DNA from 3 places in the Vibrio sp. 1078-1 genome. Region 3 is predicted to be linked to each of the others. Evidence: predicted binding sites of a transcription regulator. Region 3 holds the regulator's gene; each other region holds the start of a gene.
What was found. Region 3 encodes CRP, which controls carbon source genes, mostly activating them, when cyclic AMP is high. Its sites were predicted from a motif close to TGTGANNNNNNTCACA; they were not measured.
Positions count from the first base shown of each region.

Region 1 (6,380 bases), on a different contig from region 3:
ACACCAGGCATCAACCATTTTACGACAAACATATCGACATTGCCGAGCTTAAGGTGATTCATCGCCGATGAGCCAGACGTGACAATAATACTCGCTAACGAAGTGGCTAAGGCCATGTGCATACTCATTTCTGGAGAGATCCCAGCAAGAGGAAGCAAATACAACAAGGCAGGAACAACAATCAAACCACCACCGATACCGAGTAACCCCGCCATCACACCCACAAAAGCGCCTAGCGCCAACAATAACAAAAATAAAGAGACGGTCACGATTTCCTACTTTTTACCTGCACGGATAAAGCCCGCAAAACCCTGTTGGATGAAGAAGTCATGCATCATTTGATGAATGTCCTCCCCGTAGGACTTTGTCATTGCTTGCTCCGCTAATTTTTCTAATTCTTCTTGTTGGCTATGACGAATCAAATATTTCACCTTAGCCACGTTGGAGGTGTTCATACTCAAACTGGTATACCCTAACCCAAGTAAGAGAAGAGCGCCAAATGGGTCGCCAGCTAACTCACCACAAATACACACTGGCACCCGATACTTATCGCACACGTCATGGATTTGCTTAAGCGCTAACAGTACCGCAGGATGCATAGATTCATAGACATCCGCGACGCGCGAATTGTTCCTATCTACCGCTAATAAATACTGAGTTAAATCGTTTGTCCCGACAGAAACAAAATCAACACGGTGAGCGATCGTTGGCAACAGATACACCATCGATGGTACTTCAATCATGACCCCAATTTGTGGGAATTGAATTCTATCATCAAGCAAAACGGCTTCGCTGTGAGCTTGATTAATCAAGCTAATGGCATCGTCTAGCTCTTTTACCCCTGACACCATTGGCAATAAGATACTTAAGTTTCCGCTTTCTGCACTCGCTCTTAACATTGCACGCAGCTGGATCAAGAAAATGTCTGGATGATCCAATGTAAAACGAATGCCACGCCAGCCTAGAAACGGATTATCTTCTTCGATGGGCAAATACGGCAAAGGTTTGTCACCACCAATATCCAAAGTACGCATCACTACTCGTTGATTCGGATAGCTGTTAAGTATTGCTTGGTATTGATGATACTGTTCATCTTCCGAAGGAAAGTGATGCTGAAGTAAAAATGCAATCTCAGTTCGGTACAACCCAACACCATCAACACCTGTGTTGATGGCAATATTACTGTCTGCACTGAGTCCCGCATTCAGCATAATTTCGATATGGTGATTATCTTGCGTAACCGCAGGGAGTGCGAGGTCCTTGTTTACCATGGCAAACAGTTCAGACTCTTCGCTTACTAAGCTGCGATACTCTCGCAACAACTGGCGGTTTGGCTCTAAGAAGATCTCACCCGTATAGCCGTCGACTATCCCGAGTTTGCCATTCACCACATCCGGATTAATGTTGGCGCCCATGACTGCAGGGACCCCAAGAGCTCGAGATAAAATGGCAGCGTGAGAGTTTGCGCCTCCCTCTAATGATACGACGGCTAACAAAAACTCTTTAGGTACAGAAGCGAGCAAGGTGGCAGTGAGTTCGTTCGCCACCAAAATAATGGGACGATCAATTGCAGAATTTTCTTGCTCACTGTTGTGCAGAAAATAGAGCAGCCTTTGCCCTAACTCTCGGATATCTTGCGCTCTTTCACGCATGTATACATCCGACATTCTTGCAAATCGATTCGAGTATGACTCTACAACTTGGCGTAACGCCCAGTCTGCCCTGTCTCCTTTTTCAATCTGCTTCTTCAAATCACCGCGAAGCATCGGATCATTCAGTAAGTGAGTAAACAGATCGAAGATCGCCAGCGCATCTTTGTTGATTTCACTGTCCAGTTTTTTCCGCATGCGGCGAAAGTCATTTAACGCTCGCTCTATGGCCACCAGTAGTGTCTCGTGCTCGCGTTCCTTATCTAACGTGGACGAAGGGAAAATATCCGATAAACTCGGCTGGGTATTGTCGAACCAAAACTCTCCAATCGCGACACCAGTAGACGCAGGCAAACCTTTTAATACCGTGGGTTTAGATGCTAACTGCCAATGCCCAAGATTCTGCGCATGTGCAATGAGCACCGCTAACTGAGCGGATAAGGTAACAAGAAACGATTCTTCCATTTCACTAAACAAGCGCGGCGTTTTTTGTTGGATCACCAACACACCTAAAACTTGTTTACGATGAATGATTGGAGTAGCTAAAAAAGAGTGGTAAATCTGTTCGCCGAGTTGAGGAAAGAATTTGAACTCGGGGTGTTTTGAGGCTTCGGCAAGGTTAAGGGGTTCAGCGCTTCGTTTTACCAACCCAACCAAGCCTTCATTGAAGTTGATATGAATACTATCACCTTCAAAAATAAGGCCTTGAGTTGCCATTAACTCAAGGCGCTGCATTTCTTCATTAGCAAGATAGATAGTACAGCACTCAGTACTAAGGGCAGCACAAGTCTCTTTCACCAATATATCGAGTGCCAGATGCACATCATCGACCCTGGAGACTTTCTCAACTATTTCCCTTAGCTGACTGAGCATGATTATCCTCTACGTTGCTTTTTTCTTTTCCCTTTCGCTTTTCTCTCTCGAAAAGGCATGGCTAAGGATGCAAATTCTTTCATCGCTCGTCGATAAACATCTCGCTTGAAAGAAACAACTTGCCTAACTGGATACCAGTAACTTACCCAGCGCCAACCATCAAATTCAGGGGATTTTCCGCGTTGCATATTAATGCGAGACTCATCGCATTCTAATCTCAGCAGAAACCATTTCTGTTTTTGGCCGATACAAACAGGCTTGGAGTCCCAACGCACCAATCGCTTTGGTAGCTTATATCTTAACCAATGACGACTTGTTGCAATGATCTTAACGTCTTTTTTCGTTAAACCGACTTCTTCGTATAACTCCCTGAACATGGCTTGTTCAGGGGTTTCACCTTCGTCAATCCCACCTTGTGGAAATTGCCATGAGTGTTGCCCGTATCGTTTAGCCCAGAAGACCTGACCATGGTTATTACATATCACAATACCAACATTAAGTCGGTAACCATCGCCATCTATCACTGGCTAACCTCTATGAATAAATTTTTTATTACCGTGATTTTTCCACATATCCCCATTACTAGCAAACTTACTGATGTGATATGAGCAAGATTTATTACCTTTTCAGCATTTTTGGATATCTTTTAATCAAACCATACCTTATCAACACAAGAGTGAGACATTGCCCACATTTATTCACCTTTTCTGTGAATAACTTTGTGAAGAATTCAATTCAAATGAGTAATTCAGTTCAATCCCATCAAATGAAAAACAAATGAATAAACAAAAAAACAAACATAAAGCATTGATAAAAAAGTATTTATTTTTAAAAATAACGATAATTCGATCTTCAATTTCTTGATGATCTTTTCACCAAACTCAGATCGGTCAAAGATCCACCAACAGGCTATTTATCCACACTTACCTGCTATTCGTTTAGATGATTACAACAAAATCAACCCCAAAAATGCATTTTAACCCCTGTTTATTCATACAGACCTCGTCAGGATCTTATCAATACCTCCTCCACCTGTGGATAAGTTATGAATTGATCGTTCTTACACCGCCTCGGTGAAATCTTAAACAGTAGATTTGGTCGGAGTTTGATAAACTATATTTTTTGTAATACCACCTTGTAACTATGAAACCAGAACCACAAACAGAAGCAGAGCTATTGGAACGAGCGCATGATATGGCAGGACTCAGTTTTGCTGAGTTGGCCGCCGAGGCGAATATGATTGTTCCTGAAAACTTAAAACGTGATAAAGGTTGGGTGGGTCAATTACTCGAATGGCACTTGGGCGCTCCAGCTGGCAGTAAACCTCAACAAGATTTCGCAAAACTAGGGATCGAGTTGAAAAGTATTCCGATCAGTTACTCTGGCAAACCTTTAGAAACAACCTTTGTTTCTGTGGCCCCCCTCACTGGTGTTCATGGTCTTACATGGGAAACAAGTCATGTTCGAAACAAGCTATCTCGTGTGCTTTGGGTACCCGTAGAAGGAGAACGAGAAATCCCACTCGCTGAAAGACGTGTGGGCAGTCCACTCATTTGGTCACCAGATGAAGAAGAAGAACGGATTTTGCGAAATGACTGGGAAGAGTTAATGGAGATGATCGTCTTGGGAAGATTTGATCAAATTTCCGCCAGACACGGAGAAGCGCTGCATCTTCGCCCTAAAGCCGCAAATGCAAAAGCGCTCACCGAAGCATATAACTCAAATGGTAAGCCGATGAAAACTCTGCCCCGAGGCTTTTACCTTAGAACACAGTTTACTGAACAGATCTTACTCAAGCACTACATTAACACTCAACCAGAATAAAACTATATCAGCTATTTAGTGCGTCACGAGCGATAACTCAATATCGCAGTACGAGGCTGCCTCTTCAGTGCCACATTCGTCATACGCATTACGCAGCCTTAAATACGCTTTATCGACCCCTAGCCTCAATAATTCTTCTTTTACTAAGTCTAGAGAGCCAAAATGTATCGGGTCTTCACCGTCTTTAATCGGCTCAAGTTGATGCTTGTACTCCACAGCTAAAAGATAGTCAGAGACATCAGAACACCCAATCACAAATACTTTGGGAGTTTTATAAGTATCTTTATGTGGACCATGTAGCCACATGTCCAATTGATGCTTCTGCATAACATACCTCCTTCACACGATTATTTAAGTGTAGTTAGGCTAACTGTAGCTTTCGAGTTTGCTCTCCCTTTATACGTAAATCATTTGCGATTGCGGCTAAAAATCCCCTATATTGGAGTCACTTATTTAGTCGGTAACTCTTCAAGGACGTGATATGCAATACACAAAACTACCGCACTCATCACTTGAGATCAGTAAAATCTGCCTCGGCACTATGACGTTTGGCGAGCAAAACACAGAAAAGGACGCCTTTGAACAGCTCGACTTTGCCCTCGATCATGGGGTGAACTTCATCGATACCGCAGAGATGTACCCTGTACCGCCAAACTCGGAAACACAAGGGCTCACCGAGCAATACATCGGTAATTGGTTAGCAAAAAGCGGCAAAAGAGAGAAAGTAGTACTGGCAACAAAAGTGGCAGGCCCTCGCAATGTTCCTCACATTAGAGACAACATGAGCCTTAATCGTCGCCACATCCATACAGCAATTGATGACAGCCTTAATCGTCTACAAACCGATTATGTCGATTTGTACCAACTACATTGGCCGCAGCGTCAAACCAACTGCTTTGGTCAACTCAACTACCCATACCCTGACAAACAAGAAGAAGTCACGTTAATTGAAACGTTGGAAGCGCTTACTGAATTAGTGAATGCAGGTAAAGTGCGCTATATCGGCGTATCCAACGAGACGCCGTGGGGTGTGATGTCGCTATTGCGTTTGGCAGAAAAACACGATTTGCCAAGAATTGTCTCCATTCAAAACCCATATAACTTATTGAACCGCAGCTTCGAAGTTGGCTTGTCTGAAATCAGCCATTACGAAGGCGTTCAGTTACTTGCCTACTCTCCTTTGGCATTTGGCTGCCTGAGTGGTAAATACCTAAACGGGGCAAAACCTGAAGGCGCTCGATGCACTAAGTGGGAGCGTTTTGCGCGCTACTTCACTCCGCAAGGTGTTAAAGCGACCGAAGCTTACGTCAATTTAGCTCAAGAGCATGGTCTAAACCCTGCACAAATGGCGCTCGCGTTTGTCAATCAGCGTCCATTTGTTGCTTCTAACATTATCGGAGCAACAAACCTAGACCAATTAAAAGCCAATATCGACAGTATTGATTTGCAACTTAGCGACGAACTACTTACTGAAATTCAAGCAATAGGTACAACTTACTCGAATCCTTGCCCTTAACAGTACCACCTTCAAACGAAAACAGCTGATCTTCAAGATCAGCTGTTTATCCAATGAAGTCATACTTCATATAAAAAGTTAAGCGTGTTGAATGACTCGTTAGCAACTCAGTCAGCCCAACACGCTAACGATTACGTCATTATTCGCGACGTTAAGACTCGACGAAGGTGACGAACTCGACGTTCAACTTTTACTGCATCCGGAACATTGGCACGTGTAGAACGACCATCGCGATCTAAACCAATATCTCTCAATAGATGAACATTCGTCCATGGAATATCATGAGCAGTTCGGCGTATGGTGCGCTGCCATTGCTTTTCTTCGCGTTTAAGGTCTGCTTTCAATAGCAAAGTGGCCAATTGTAGGTAAATAGAGTGACGCATAATATTTTCTCCGATTATCGATGTATTCGACTGGGAAAAATAGTGCGTAAAATGAACAGAAATATTCTGTTGATACTAAGCCGCTACTTTTCCGCAGCCTAGTAATAAATATGATAGGTTACGGATTAATTTTTA
Region 1 covers NZ_JAWOWM010000004.1:481,849-488,228, reverse strand. Annotated here, with positions in the region: gene R7190_RS12115 (sulfite exporter TauE/SafE family protein) at 1-269, opposite strand, end outside; gene ptsP (phosphoenolpyruvate--protein phosphotransferase) at 276-2,522, opposite strand; gene rppH (RNA pyrophosphohydrolase) at 2,525-3,046, opposite strand; gene mutH (DNA mismatch repair endonuclease MutH) at 3,666-4,346, shown strand; gene R7190_RS12095 (DUF6482 family protein) at 4,362-4,673, opposite strand; gene R7190_RS12090 (NADP(H)-dependent aldo-keto reductase) at 4,828-5,862, shown strand; gene R7190_RS12085 (hypothetical protein) at 5,994-6,245, opposite strand.
Region 1: rppH (RNA pyrophosphohydrolase) is a predicted target of CRP. The motif match lies at 3,200-3,215, and genes of this name have one in related genera.

Region 2 (6,380 bases), on a different contig from region 3:
CATGCGCCAGAGCGCATCATCGATACAGTCTGGGGCAGCGGCTTTGTGGGGTCATACATCCTCACCGTGCGTGTTGAAGCGATGGAGCGAGGTGGTCTACTCAAAGACATTACGACACTGTTCGCCAACGAAAAGATCAAAGTGACCAGTATGAAGAACCGAGTCGACTACAGACGTCAACTTGCCATCATGGACTTTGACCTAGAAGTCACCAATATTGAGGTGCTTTCGCGGGTTTCGAAACGTGTGGAACAGATCAAGGATGTCATGACGGTGAAACGCCTCGGCTAAAACTCTCGTCATAGTTATCGTTGTAGCGTTGTTGACTGCACGCACTCGCTCCATCACATGGTGAACCATGCTCAGGAGTCTCGTTTGTTTGTCGCCTAGCTACAACTTCAACTATTTACAGAGTTACACTTGCGTCATATTTGGCTTTTTATCTGCGTTAGCTGCACTTATTCCGACGTGCCGGCTCAGGGGCATCACATAGTAGGCTATGCTCAGGAGTCGCGAAAACTTGTTGCCTTGTCAAAGTAACAATTACTTAGTGAAAGCTGCTGAGAAAATATAATGTAGAAGGTGAGTGGTTTTGGCTGCTCACCTTTTTCTTTAATAGAAAGGTTTAAAGGAACAAAAAATGAGTCATCCAATTGAACAGTTAGAACAAATCATGGCGAAGCTGCGTGACCCCGAAAACGGTTGCCCTTGGGACTTAAAACAAACCTTTGACACCATCGTTCCGCATACAATAGAAGAAACCTACGAGGTGGTGGACGCGATTCAAAATCGAGATTGGCCCAATCTAAAAGAAGAGCTAGGGGATTTGTTGTTTCAGGTGATTTTTTACAGTCAGCTAGCGAAAGAGCAAGAGCTGTTCGACTTTTCGGATGTCGTCGAAACCGTGAACGAAAAACTGACTCGTCGCCACCCGCATGTTTTTTCAGATGTTGAGTTTGAATCTGACGAGGAAATTAACGCGAACTGGGAAGCGGAAAAAGCAAAAGAAAAAGCCCTAGTAGGCAAAGCGGAAGAAAGTATCCTAGACTCAATACCAAACTCTTTACCGGCACTTTCTCGTGCTACAAAAATTCAGAAAAAATGTGCAAAATTTGGGTTTGATTGGGATTCACTTGGCCCGGTTGTCGATAAAGTACGAGAAGAAATTGACGAAGTCATGGAAGAGGCACTGCAAGTTCAGCCCGATGAAGAGAAAGTTGAGTTGGAGCTCGGTGATTTGCTATTTGCGACTGTCAATTTGGCTCGCCACCTTGATAAAAACCCAGAAGTCGCGCTAGGAAAAGCAAACGTAAAGTTTGCGCGACGTTTTAAACAAGTTGAAGGCAAGGTCCAGCAGTCAGGCAAAGTACTTACAGATTGTTCTTTATCAGAACTTGACCATTTTTGGGATGAAGTAAAACAAGAAGAATCGAGGCAGAGGTAAACTGGCAGAATACATAATATAAGGTCAGCTTGTTTGGTTACACGAAACGGACTTTGGGTTGTCTTTGCTCACTTTGATTTGAAGCAAAAAATAAAAAATTACGGTGTGATAGATTTCACGTTGTGGCGGTAAGGAGCTTCTGGTATATTTATCTCCCGTCCAGAAGCACTCCATTTCCCTCATTCAACCAATTTCAGGTTAAACATGACGACAAATTACATTTTTGTTACTGGCGGGGTTGTATCCTCTCTAGGTAAAGGTATTGCAGCAGCATCTCTTGCGGCTATTCTAGAAGCTCGTGGTCTTAAAGTGACTATGATGAAGCTTGACCCTTACATCAACGTTGACCCGGGCACAATGAGCCCTACTCAGCACGGTGAAGTGTTCGTTACAGAAGATGGCGCAGAGACTGACCTTGACCTTGGTCACTACGAGCGTTTCATCCGTACCAAGATGACCAAGCGTAACAACTTCACTGCAGGTCGTGTTTATGCCGACGTACTTCGTAAAGAACGTCGTGGTGACTACCTAGGCGCAACTATTCAAGTTATCCCTCATATCACTAACGCAATCAAAGATCGCGTTATTGCAGGTTCTGAAGGCCATGATGTGGCTATCGTTGAAGTTGGCGGTACTGTTGGTGATATCGAATCACTACCATTTATGGAAGCGATTCGTCAGCTAGCTGTTGAGCTAGGCCGTGAGCGCGCAATGTTCATGCACCTAACACTTGTTCCTTACCTAGCGGCAGCGGGCGAAGTGAAAACTAAGCCGACGCAACACTCAGTAAAAGAACTTCTATCTATCGGTATTCAGCCAGACATCCTAGTTTGCCGTAGCGATCGCGTTATTCCTGCGAATGAGCGTAAAAAAATCGCACTGTTCTGTAATGTTCCAGAAAAAGCAGTAATTTCAATGAAGGATGTAGACTCTATCTACAAGATCCCTCAGTTGATTAAATCTCAAGGGCTAGATGACCTTGTGTGTGCTCGCTTTGGTATTACTGCTCCTGAAGCAGACCTTTCTGAATGGGAACAGGTTATCTACGAAGAAGCAAATCCTACTGGTGAAGTAACCATCGGTATGGTTGGTAAATACATTGAATTACCAGATGCATACAAATCTGTGAACGAAGCGCTTAAACACGCTGGCTTGAAAAACCGCCTAAGCGTCACAATTAAGTATGTAGACTCACAAGATATCGAAACAAAAGGCGTTGAACTTCTAGAAGGTTTGGACGCAATCCTAGTACCAGGTGGCTTCGGCGATCGTGGTATTGAAGGCAAGATCCGTGCGGCTCAATATGCACGTGAAAATAACGTGCCTTACCTAGGTATTTGTTTGGGTATGCAAGTTGCACTAATCGAATACGCGCGTAACGTTGCGGGTATGGAAGGTGCACATTCAACAGAATTTAACAAAGAGACTAAGTACCCTGTGGTAGGTTTGATCACAGAGTGGGTAGACGAATCAGGTAGCGTAGAAGAGCGTACTGAAAAGTCTGACCTAGGCGGTACGATGCGTCTTGGTTCACAGCTGTGTCACCTAGAGAAAGGGACTAAAGCTCGTGAACTGTACGGTAGCGCGACGATCCATGAACGTCACCGTCACCGTTACGAAGTGAATAACGTGCTTCGTCCGCAAATCGAAAAAGCAGGCCTAAAAGTATCAGGTCTATCTGCGGACAAGAAGTTAGTGGAAATGATTGAGAACCCAGCTCACCCATGGTTTGTAGCGGCTCAGTTCCACCCAGAATTCACCTCGACTCCTCGCGATGGACATCCATTGTTTGCAGGTTTTGTTAAGGCTGCGGGCCAAAACGCACGCGGCGAATTCGAGAAGTAAAAGGATACGGGCGGCGGCGAAGGTTGTGCTGCTGCCCTTTAAGATTGACATTTATATTTGAAACGAGAGGAAACATTAATGTCTAAGATCGTTAAAGTTCTAGGTCGTGAAATCATCGACTCACGTGGTAACCCAACTGTAGAAGCTGAAGTACACCTAGAAGGCGGTTTCGTAGGTATGGCGGCAGCTCCATCTGGCGCATCTACTGGTTCTCGCGAAGCTCTTGAGCTACGTGACGGTGACAAAGCACGTTTCCTAGGTAAAGGTGTTCTTAAAGCAGTTGAAGCTGTAAACGGCCCAATCGCTGAAGCTCTAGTTGGCAAAGACGCTAAAGACCAAGCTGCAATCGACGCAGTAATGATCGAACTAGACGGCACTGAAAACAAATCTAAATTCGGTGCTAACGCTATCCTAGCTGTTTCTCTAGCAAACGCTAAAGCTGCTGCTGCTGCGAAAGGCATGCCTCTATACGAGCACATCGCTGAGCTAAACGGCACTGCAGGTCAGTTCTCTATGCCTCTACCAATGATGAACATCATCAACGGTGGTGAGCACGCAGACAACAACGTTGACATCCAAGAGTTCATGATCCAACCAGTTGGCGCTAAGACTCTTAAAGAAGGTCTACGTATCGGTGCAGAAGTATTCCACAACCTAGCTAAAGTTCTTAAGTCTAAAGGCTACAGCACTGCAGTTGGTGATGAAGGTGGTTTCGCTCCTAACCTTAAATCTAACGCTGAAGCTCTAGAAGTTATCGCAGAAGCTGTTGCAGCTGCTGGTTACGAACTAGGTAAAGACGTAACTCTAGCTATGGACTGTGCTGCATCTGAGTTCTTCGACAAAGAAGCTGGCATCTACAACATGAAAGGCGAAGGTAAAACTTTCACTTCTGAAGAGTTCAACCACTACCTAGCTGAGCTAGCTAACCAATTCCCAATCGTTTCTATCGAAGACGGTCTAGACGAGTCTGACTGGGATGGCTTCAAGCACCAAACTGAACTACTAGGTGACAAGCTTCAACTAGTAGGTGACGATCTATTCGTTACTAACACTAAGATCCTTGCTGAAGGTATCGAGAAAGGCGTAGCTAACTCTATCCTTATCAAGTTCAACCAAATCGGTTCTCTAACTGAGACTCTAGCTGCAATCAAGATGGCTAAAGACGCAGGTTACACAGCAGTAATCTCTCACCGTTCTGGCGAAACTGAAGATGCAACTATCGCTGACCTAGCGGTAGGTACAGCTGCAGGTCAAATCAAAACTGGTTCTATGAGCCGTTCTGACCGTGTTGCTAAGTACAACCAGCTAATCCGTATCGAGGAAGCTCTAGGTGAGCGCGCTCCTTTCAACGGTCTTAAAGAAGTTAAAGGTCAAGCTTAATTCTTAATTGAATTAACCGCTTAACTTAAAGCTTTTGAAAACGCCTCGCACTTGCGGGGCGTTTTTTATATGACGGAAGCGCTAAGTGAGCGCGCTCCTCCATGTTTCAAGGAAGCGGTCTTAAAGAAGTTAAAGGTCAAGCTTAATTCTTATTGAGTAAAGTTTCGCTAAATAGCTTTTTGAAACCATCGCTACGGCGGTTTTTTTGTATTTATAAGTTTGTATTTTTGGCTCTTACTTTGGTCATGGGTAAGGAGCGCTTCCTATGAGCTTGTTTCATTTTGCTGCTTATTTCTTGTAAGGAGCGTGTGAGTCTCCCTTTCTCCCCTAGAGGCAACCTCGCATTTATGCTATATATGTCACCTTATCTAATTCCTTCCGGTACAGAATGTTAGCAGCGATATGCGAATCTTTGTTATAGCCCTTACGCTACTGTTTGGCTTGCTTCAATACACTCTATGGTTTGGTAAAAACGGAGTGTCTGACTACTACACAGTAAAAGATGAAATTGAAGTTCAGCAACAAGTGAACAGCAAGCTACAAGCTCGCAACAATGAAATGTTCGCTGAGATTGATGACTTAAGGCAAGGTCTTGATGCGATTGAAGAACGTGCGCGTCATGAGCTCGGTTTAGTTAAAGATGGCGAGACTTTTTACCGCATTATAGGTGAGGAAAACCATTAAAATGTTGGATATGAACTCATCGCATATCGCAATTGTGCCTGCTGCTGGTGTGGGTAGCAGAATGAAGGCAGATCGCCCTAAGCAATATTTATTGATCGAAGGTAAAGCGGTACTGGAACATACCGTAGAGAAACTGCTTTCTCACCCAAATATTTCTAAGGTTGTCGTTGCCGTTACTGACGGCGACCCATATTACCCAGAATTGTCCGTTGCTAAGCACCCAGATGTGATTCGTGTAGCTGGTGGTAAAGAAAGAGCAGACTCTGTGTTATCAGGGCTAAACTATGTCAATGAGCATCTGGAAAGCGAGTGGGTATTAGTTCACGACGCTGCAAGGCCATGTGTATTAACATCCGACATTGACCGTTTGATTGATGTTTGCTGCGCCCACTCAACGGGTGGCATTCTCGCATCTCCTGTGAGAGATACAATGAAGCGAGCAAACGCAGTGCAAGATATCGATCATACGGTAGATAGAGAAGCATTGTGGCATGCACTGACTCCACAAATGTTTAAAACTCAGCAGCTTACTCAAGCACTGGCTGACGCATTAGAACAGGGTGTAACCATTACTGATGAAGCCTCGGCTTTGGAATGGTTAGGCGAGAAGCCAGCCTTAGTTCAAGGGAATGCGAACAATATAAAAATCACTCAGCCAGAAGATCTTGCGTTAGCCGAGTTTTATCTAAGCCGTGAGCGCGGCGAATAAAGAAAGGATAGAAAATGATTCGAATTGGTCATGGTTTCGATGTACATAAATTCGGTGGTGAAGGCCCAGTCATTATTGGTGGTGTAGCAATCCCTTATGAGCAAGGTTTGATTGCTCACTCAGATGGCGATGTAGCGTTGCATGCGTTAACGGATGCTCTGCTGGGCGCGATTGCTGCCGGCGATATTGGTCGTCATTTCCCAGATACGGATGATAAATGGAAAGGCGCAAACAGTCGTGAATTACTGAAAGACGTTTACCGTCGAGTTAAAGAGCAAGGCTACCGTCTTGGCAATGCTGATGTAACCATCATGGCAC
Region 2 covers NZ_JAWOWM010000013.1:61,323-67,702, forward strand. Annotated here, with positions in the region: gene relA (GTP diphosphokinase) at 1-291, shown strand, start outside; gene mazG (nucleoside triphosphate pyrophosphohydrolase) at 641-1,444, shown strand; gene R7190_RS20065 (CTP synthase) at 1,649-3,289, shown strand; gene eno (phosphopyruvate hydratase) at 3,368-4,669, shown strand; gene ftsB (cell division protein FtsB) at 5,072-5,353, shown strand; gene ispD (2-C-methyl-D-erythritol 4-phosphate cytidylyltransferase) at 5,355-6,062, shown strand; gene ispF (2-C-methyl-D-erythritol 2,4-cyclodiphosphate synthase) at 6,077-6,380, shown strand, end outside.
Region 2: R7190_RS20065 (CTP synthase) is a predicted target of CRP. The motif match lies at 1,549-1,564, and genes of this name have one in related genera.

Region 3 (6,380 bases):
GAAACGTAACGCGTTACAAAAGCATCATCTACTGCATGGCGAGCTGGCGCTGTCCTACAACTCAATCAAACGTGTCACACGGCTGTATGAATTCGATGATTTGATTACCGCACCATTGCATGGCTTTAAAGACGCACAAGATTATTACGACCAATGCTCTGGCTTAAGTAAACTACAGCAAATCACGCTACCCACACTGATCATCCATGCCAAAGACGATCCGTTCATGACCGATGATGTGATACCGAAGTTTGTTCTGCCAGATAATATTGATTACCGTCTCTTTGAGCACGGTGGCCATGTTGGCTTCCTGACAGGAACGGCGTTAAAACCTAAGTTTTGGTTGGAGGAAGCGCTGCCCGCGTATTACGAAAGTATCGCCGCAGATTACCTTTCTGCTGTATCCAAGCAACGAACGCAGTAAACTAGCCGCTCATCATAAAAGTTAGAGGTATTTATGATCATTCCATGGCAAGACATTGCGCCGGAAACATTGGAAAACTTAATTCGTGAATTCGTCTTACGCGAAGGAACGGATTACGGAACCGTCGAGGTTTCTTTGCATGACAAAATTGATCAAGTTAAAGCTCAATTGGAAAAAGGTGAAGCGGTTATCGTGTTCTCTGAGCTACACGAAACCGTCGATATTCAGCATAAAACAAAATTTTAGACCCTTCACATTTTACCGTATCCCACTCGATGACAAGGTATTGTTACGTGCTATAGTGGGATATCGACCGTGCAGTAGTAACTCTACTGCACATTACAGGTAAGTAATTTTCGACAAGGTTTGTCATGTCAGCTAAACACCCAATTATTGCGGTTACTGGTTCGTCCGGTGCCGGCACGACCACTACATCTGAAGCCTTCCGTAAAATGTTCAATATGATGAACGTTAAACCCGCATGGGTTGAAGGCGATAGCTTCCATCGCTTTACTCGCCCAGAAATGGACATCGAAATCCGCAAAGCCCGCGAGCAAGGTCGACACATTAGCTACTTTGGCCCACAAGCTAATGACTTCCCGGGATTAGAAGAGTTTTTCCGTAAGTTCGGGCATGACGGCACTGGCAGCGTGCGCCGTTATCTGCACACGTTTGACGAAGCGGTTCCCTACAATCAAATGCCAGGCACGTTTACACCGTGGCAAGACTTACCCGAAAACAGCGACGTTCTGTTTTATGAAGGGTTACATGGTGGCGTGGTCGATGGCGATGTTAATGTTGCTCAACATGTGGATTTCTTAATCGGCATGGTGCCGATTGTGAACTTAGAGTGGATACAAAAATTCGTACGTGACACTCGCGATCGCGGCCATTCGCGTGAAGCGGTAATGGACTCAATCGTGCGATCCATGGACGATTACCTCAACTATATCACTCCGCAGTTTTCTCGTACTCACATCAACTTCCAGCGCGTACCGACCGTTGATACTTCCAACCCACTTAATGCAAAAGGCATCCCTAGTTTGGATGAGAGTTTTGTGGTGATTCGCCTACGCGGTATCAAGAATGTCGACTTCCCATATCTGCTGGCCATGATTGATGGCTCATTCATGTCACGCCACAACACGATTGTCGTACCCGGCGGTAAGATGAGCTTTGCAATGGAGCTCATAGTTCGGCCTATCCTACAACAGCTCATCGAAACAGGGAAAATTGGCTAAAAACCTGCCTGCGAAGATGTTTACTTTTCATACCGTGATCATGTGCACAGTTTTGCTTACAAAATCTCAATCATGGCACGATTAAAATCAAGAAATCGTTTTCGAAAAAGGATACTATTTCTTACCGAAACACAAGAGAGCTTGCAGCATATAAAAAGTGCTCTTATTCTAGTAGGCCTAATTCAGGCTTAGCTAAAATATGGATAGCGCAAGCGTACCCTGCAGAGGAAGTGAGATATTATGGTTCTAGGTAAACCTCAAACCGACCCAACATTAGAGTGGTTTCTTTCACACTGTCATATTCATAAGTACCCTTCAAAGAGCACGCTAATTCACGCGGGCGAAAAGGCAGAAACTTTGTACTACATCGTTAAAGGTTCTGTTGCGGTTCTTATCAAAGACGAAGAAGGTAAGGAGATGATCCTTTCTTACCTAAACCAAGGAGACTTTATTGGTGAACTTGGTCTATTCGAGGAAGACCAAGAGCGCACAGCTTGGGTTCGTGCTAAATCTCCTTGTGAAGTTGCTGAAATTTCTTTCAAGAAGTTCCGTCAGCTTATCCAAGTAAACCCAGACATCCTAATGCGTCTTTCTGCGCAGATGGCTCGTCGTCTTCAAGTAACTAGCCAAAAAGTGGGTGACCTGGCGTTCCTAGACGTAACTGGTCGTATCGCTCAGACGCTTCTGAACCTTGCAAAACAACCAGACGCAATGACTCACCCAGACGGCATGCAAATCAAGATCACTCGTCAAGAAATCGGTCAAATTGTTGGCTGTTCTCGTGAGACAGTAGGTCGTATTTTGAAGATGCTAGAAGAGCAGAACCTAATCTCTGCTCACGGTAAAACCATCGTGGTTTACGGTACTCGTTAATCTCAAACTAGAGTGACACGAACAAAATTATAAAAGCCACCAATGGCAACATTGGTGGCTTTTTATTTACTCATGACCAAATAAGATAGGGTGCAGCGAACACTAATGAGTAAGCTTAACAGGTTAACCCTAAAACTTAGCCATTCGTACTTTCAAAGATTTTGTCAGCTGAAGCGGCCACGAAACCTGGGTACAAATCACCATTTTCCATCGGATAGCGCTTAGCAAATTCATAAAACCCGCCAGGGATAATTTCAGTGCCTTCGCTAAAACGAACCGCTACTTTATCTGCCATGGTCGATGACTGCTCTAGCAACACCTCAGGAGTGCCCTTCACTTCACCACCATTTTCATTAATGGTAAACCCAGCGGTACGCAGATGATCGTTTACCTGCTTCACTTCTTCATATTCATTGAGTTGGTTAACGCTCACCGTGAAGTGGTTTGCTCCGTAACCATGCGCCGCAAGCCAAGATGCGTACTCACTTTCTTTAGCCAACGTTTGGTAATCAGCAAAGCTTAAATCCCACAAGCGTCCACCATGTAAGAATGCGCTATCGTTCAGCTTGTCAGCATCGACTTGTGCCACCAAATTTTTCACAATCTCTTGTAGCTCAGGCGAGCACTCTTCAACTTTTAGCTCACTAATAAATACTTTAGGTTGCTTCGGATCTGGGTGCTCATAGTGCTTAGCAACCAGCTTTTTGCTTTCGAAAACGTAATCACCACACGCCTTGTAACCAATAGCTACAAATGGCTTAGCTAGAGTTTCAATACCAAGAGGCGCGATATTGAAGGTACGTAAAGCTATATGATCATTAATCAGAGGCTCATCTTCTTGAAGCAGCTGATGCACTTTAGCCGCCGAAGGGCAAAGACGTTGAATGTAATCTTGCCATAGCGATTCAAATAACACATCGGGCGTCATAACGACTCCTTGTTACGAGATGTAGAGTTTAAAGGTAAGCGGAAGTTGGCTGCTCGTTCACAACAAAAGTTGTCCAGAATAATGAACGAGCAACCATCAACCTGTGACGGTAAATGCCAGTCAGTCAACACGCTTTTCCGAGTCTTTGCTCACTTTTCGTGTTCTGCCAACGATCACTACAACCCATACCTAAATGATGCGCCGGCAAGGTGAGCCGCAATGCATAGTTGCGACTCTATTATTAAAACTTATAGCGCTACACCTGGACTCAATGTTGCAGGCAAGACAGTCTCTTGACCTTCCATTGATGCCATTGGGTACGCACAGTAATCTGCTGCGTAGTAAGCGCTTGGGCGCAAGTTACCCGACGCCCCCGGACCACCAAATGGCGCATCACCGCTTGCACCAGTGAGCTGGCGGTTACGGTTCACGATACCTGCACGAATGTGGTCAACGAAGTATTCCCATTCTTGGTCGTCGGTTGAGACCAAACCAGCAGATAAGCCAAAGCGCGTATCGTTTGCTAGCGCCACGGCTTTGTCTAACCCTTCGTAACGCACCACTTGCAGAAGTGGGCCGAAGTATTCTTCATCTGGTAACTCAGCAATGTTCGTTACATCAATGATGCCAGGAGAAACAAACGCCGCCTCTCCTGCTTTCGCTTCAATCAAGCTTTCACCGCCAAGAGACTGTAGATTAGCTTGTGCATCAAGAATAAACTTGGCTGCCACGACCGAAATTTGCGGTCCCATAAATGGCGCAGGTTCTGCAAATGGTTGGTCTACGCGAATATTGCGTGTCGCTTCAACGAGCTTGGTGATAAGCGCATCGCCTTTTTCACCCAATGGCACATACAAACGACGAGCACACGTACAACGCTGCCCAGCACTGATAAACGCTGACTGGATGATGGTGTAAACCGTGGCATCCAAATCACCATATTTATCAGAGATCACCATCGGGTTATTACCACCCATTTCTAGTGCGAGCATCTTGCCTGGTTGACCCGCAAATTGACGGTGTAATACATGCCCCGTATTCGCGCTACCCGTAAACAGTACGCCATCAATGCCTTTTGCGTCAGCGAGGGCGATACCAGTTTCTTTCGCGCCTTGGACAAGGTTAATCACGCCTTTCGGCAGACCGGCTTCTTCCCATAGCTTCATTGCCAATTCACCCGTCCATGGCGTTTGCTCAGACGGTTTGAAGACTACCGTGTTACCAGCCAATAGCGCAGGCACAATGTGACCATTTGGTAGGTGGCCTGGGAAGTTGTAAGGACCAAACACCGCCATCACGCCCAATGGGCGGTGGCGCAATACGATTTGGTTGCCTGCTGCTTCACGGCTCGCCTCACCAGTGCGGTCATGATAAGCGCGAATAGAAATCGCAATTTTTCCTGCCATCGCTGCCGCTTCGGTACGTGTTTCCCAGATTGGCTTGCCGGTTTCTTTGGCAATCACTTCAGCGATTTTTTCGCTGTTCTCTTTTACTTTCTCAGCAAAAGCCAACACGATCGCCTCACGCTCTGCAAATGGACGCTTTTTCCAGTCAATAAACGCTTCACGCGCTGCAGATACCGCCTGGTTCACCTGCTCTGCCGTTGCACCTTTGCCTTGCCAGATTACTTCTTGGTTGTACGGCGACAGAGACGTAAATGCTTCACCCTGACCTTGTACCCACTCACCTGCAATCCAATGTGTCATTGTTTCTATCCTTAAATTCTGTCGTCTGTTACTGCGGAAGAAGGCGAACGAAATCCCCTTCTTCAACCGAAAGTGCATCCGCAACGTCTGGTGCAATCATCACGCTTTGTGTTTCTGCGTCATACGCCGCTTTAGTGACTGTCGCACGGAAGTTCTCGAAAGATGAATTACACATCAAGAAGTCTTGTGTGCTGGAATGTTCAGAGATTTTGACTTGCGCACGGAATGAATGACGTACCGACTCAATATTACGCAGATCACACTCAACCGTTGGGCCACCGTCGAAGATGTCGACGTAGCCTCGGTTGGTAAAACCTTCACGCTCAAGCAGCTTCAGCGCTGGACGCGTGTTGTCATGTACTTGACCAATCACGGCTTGCGCTTCTGGGCTGAGCAGATTGATGTAAATAGGCAGTTTCGGCATCAAGTCGGCGATAAAGCCTTTCTTGCCGATACCTGTCAGGTAATCTGCAAGAGTGAAATCGATAGAGAAGAAATGCTCTTGAAGCCATTGCCAGAATGGTGAATTACCCTCGTCGTCTGAAACGCCACGCATCTCCGCAAAGATCGTTTCAGAGAAGCGCTCTGGGTGCTCTGCCATCATTAGGAAACGACACTTCGACATTAGACGACCATTCAGACCTTGGCGGAATTTCTCACGCAAGAACAAGGTACAAATTTCGCTGTTACCCGTGTAGTTATTACCAAAAGTAAGCAGTTTAACGACGTTGTTAACGCCAAGCTTTGGCGACGAGTGCACAACTTTACTAATGTGATATGAGTAAAATGGGACATCCCAGCCGATAGATGCTTCGATTCCGGTGGTACCCGCAACCTCACCCGTTTCAGAGTCAAAGCCAACCATCAGGTAGCCTTCATCGCCTGGTTCTGCCACATCTGGCTTACCAAAGCTGTACTCTGAATGTTTGATTCGATTGGTTAACAGTTCTTCGTTAACCGGTAGAGATGTAAATCCGTGACCAGACTCCACCGCACAAGTGTGCAGTGCGTCGTAATCCGACATCGCGATAGGGCGAACTACTAGCATCAATACTCCCTCCAGATGCAAGAAGATCCTAACTATATTGTAGGAACAATTCCCCCATCAGAGATCCTTGACGGGGGTGTCTGCGTTGACGTTTAAACTGATATCGCGCTTAAACTAAAGTCGCGATCGCTTTATCCAGTTTCGCCAAGCCTTCTTCAAT
Region 3 covers NZ_JAWOWM010000023.1:15,240-21,619, forward strand. Annotated here, with positions in the region: gene R7190_RS23610 (hydrolase) at 1-424, shown strand, start outside; gene R7190_RS23615 (YheU family protein) at 458-670, shown strand; gene R7190_RS23620 (phosphoribulokinase) at 796-1,665, shown strand; gene crp (cAMP-activated global transcriptional regulator CRP) at 1,906-2,538, shown strand; gene R7190_RS23630 (DUF1338 domain-containing protein) at 2,675-3,466, opposite strand; gene astD (succinylglutamate-semialdehyde dehydrogenase) at 3,715-5,172, opposite strand; gene astA (arginine N-succinyltransferase) at 5,201-6,220, opposite strand; gene R7190_RS23645 (aspartate aminotransferase family protein) at 6,330-6,380, opposite strand, start outside.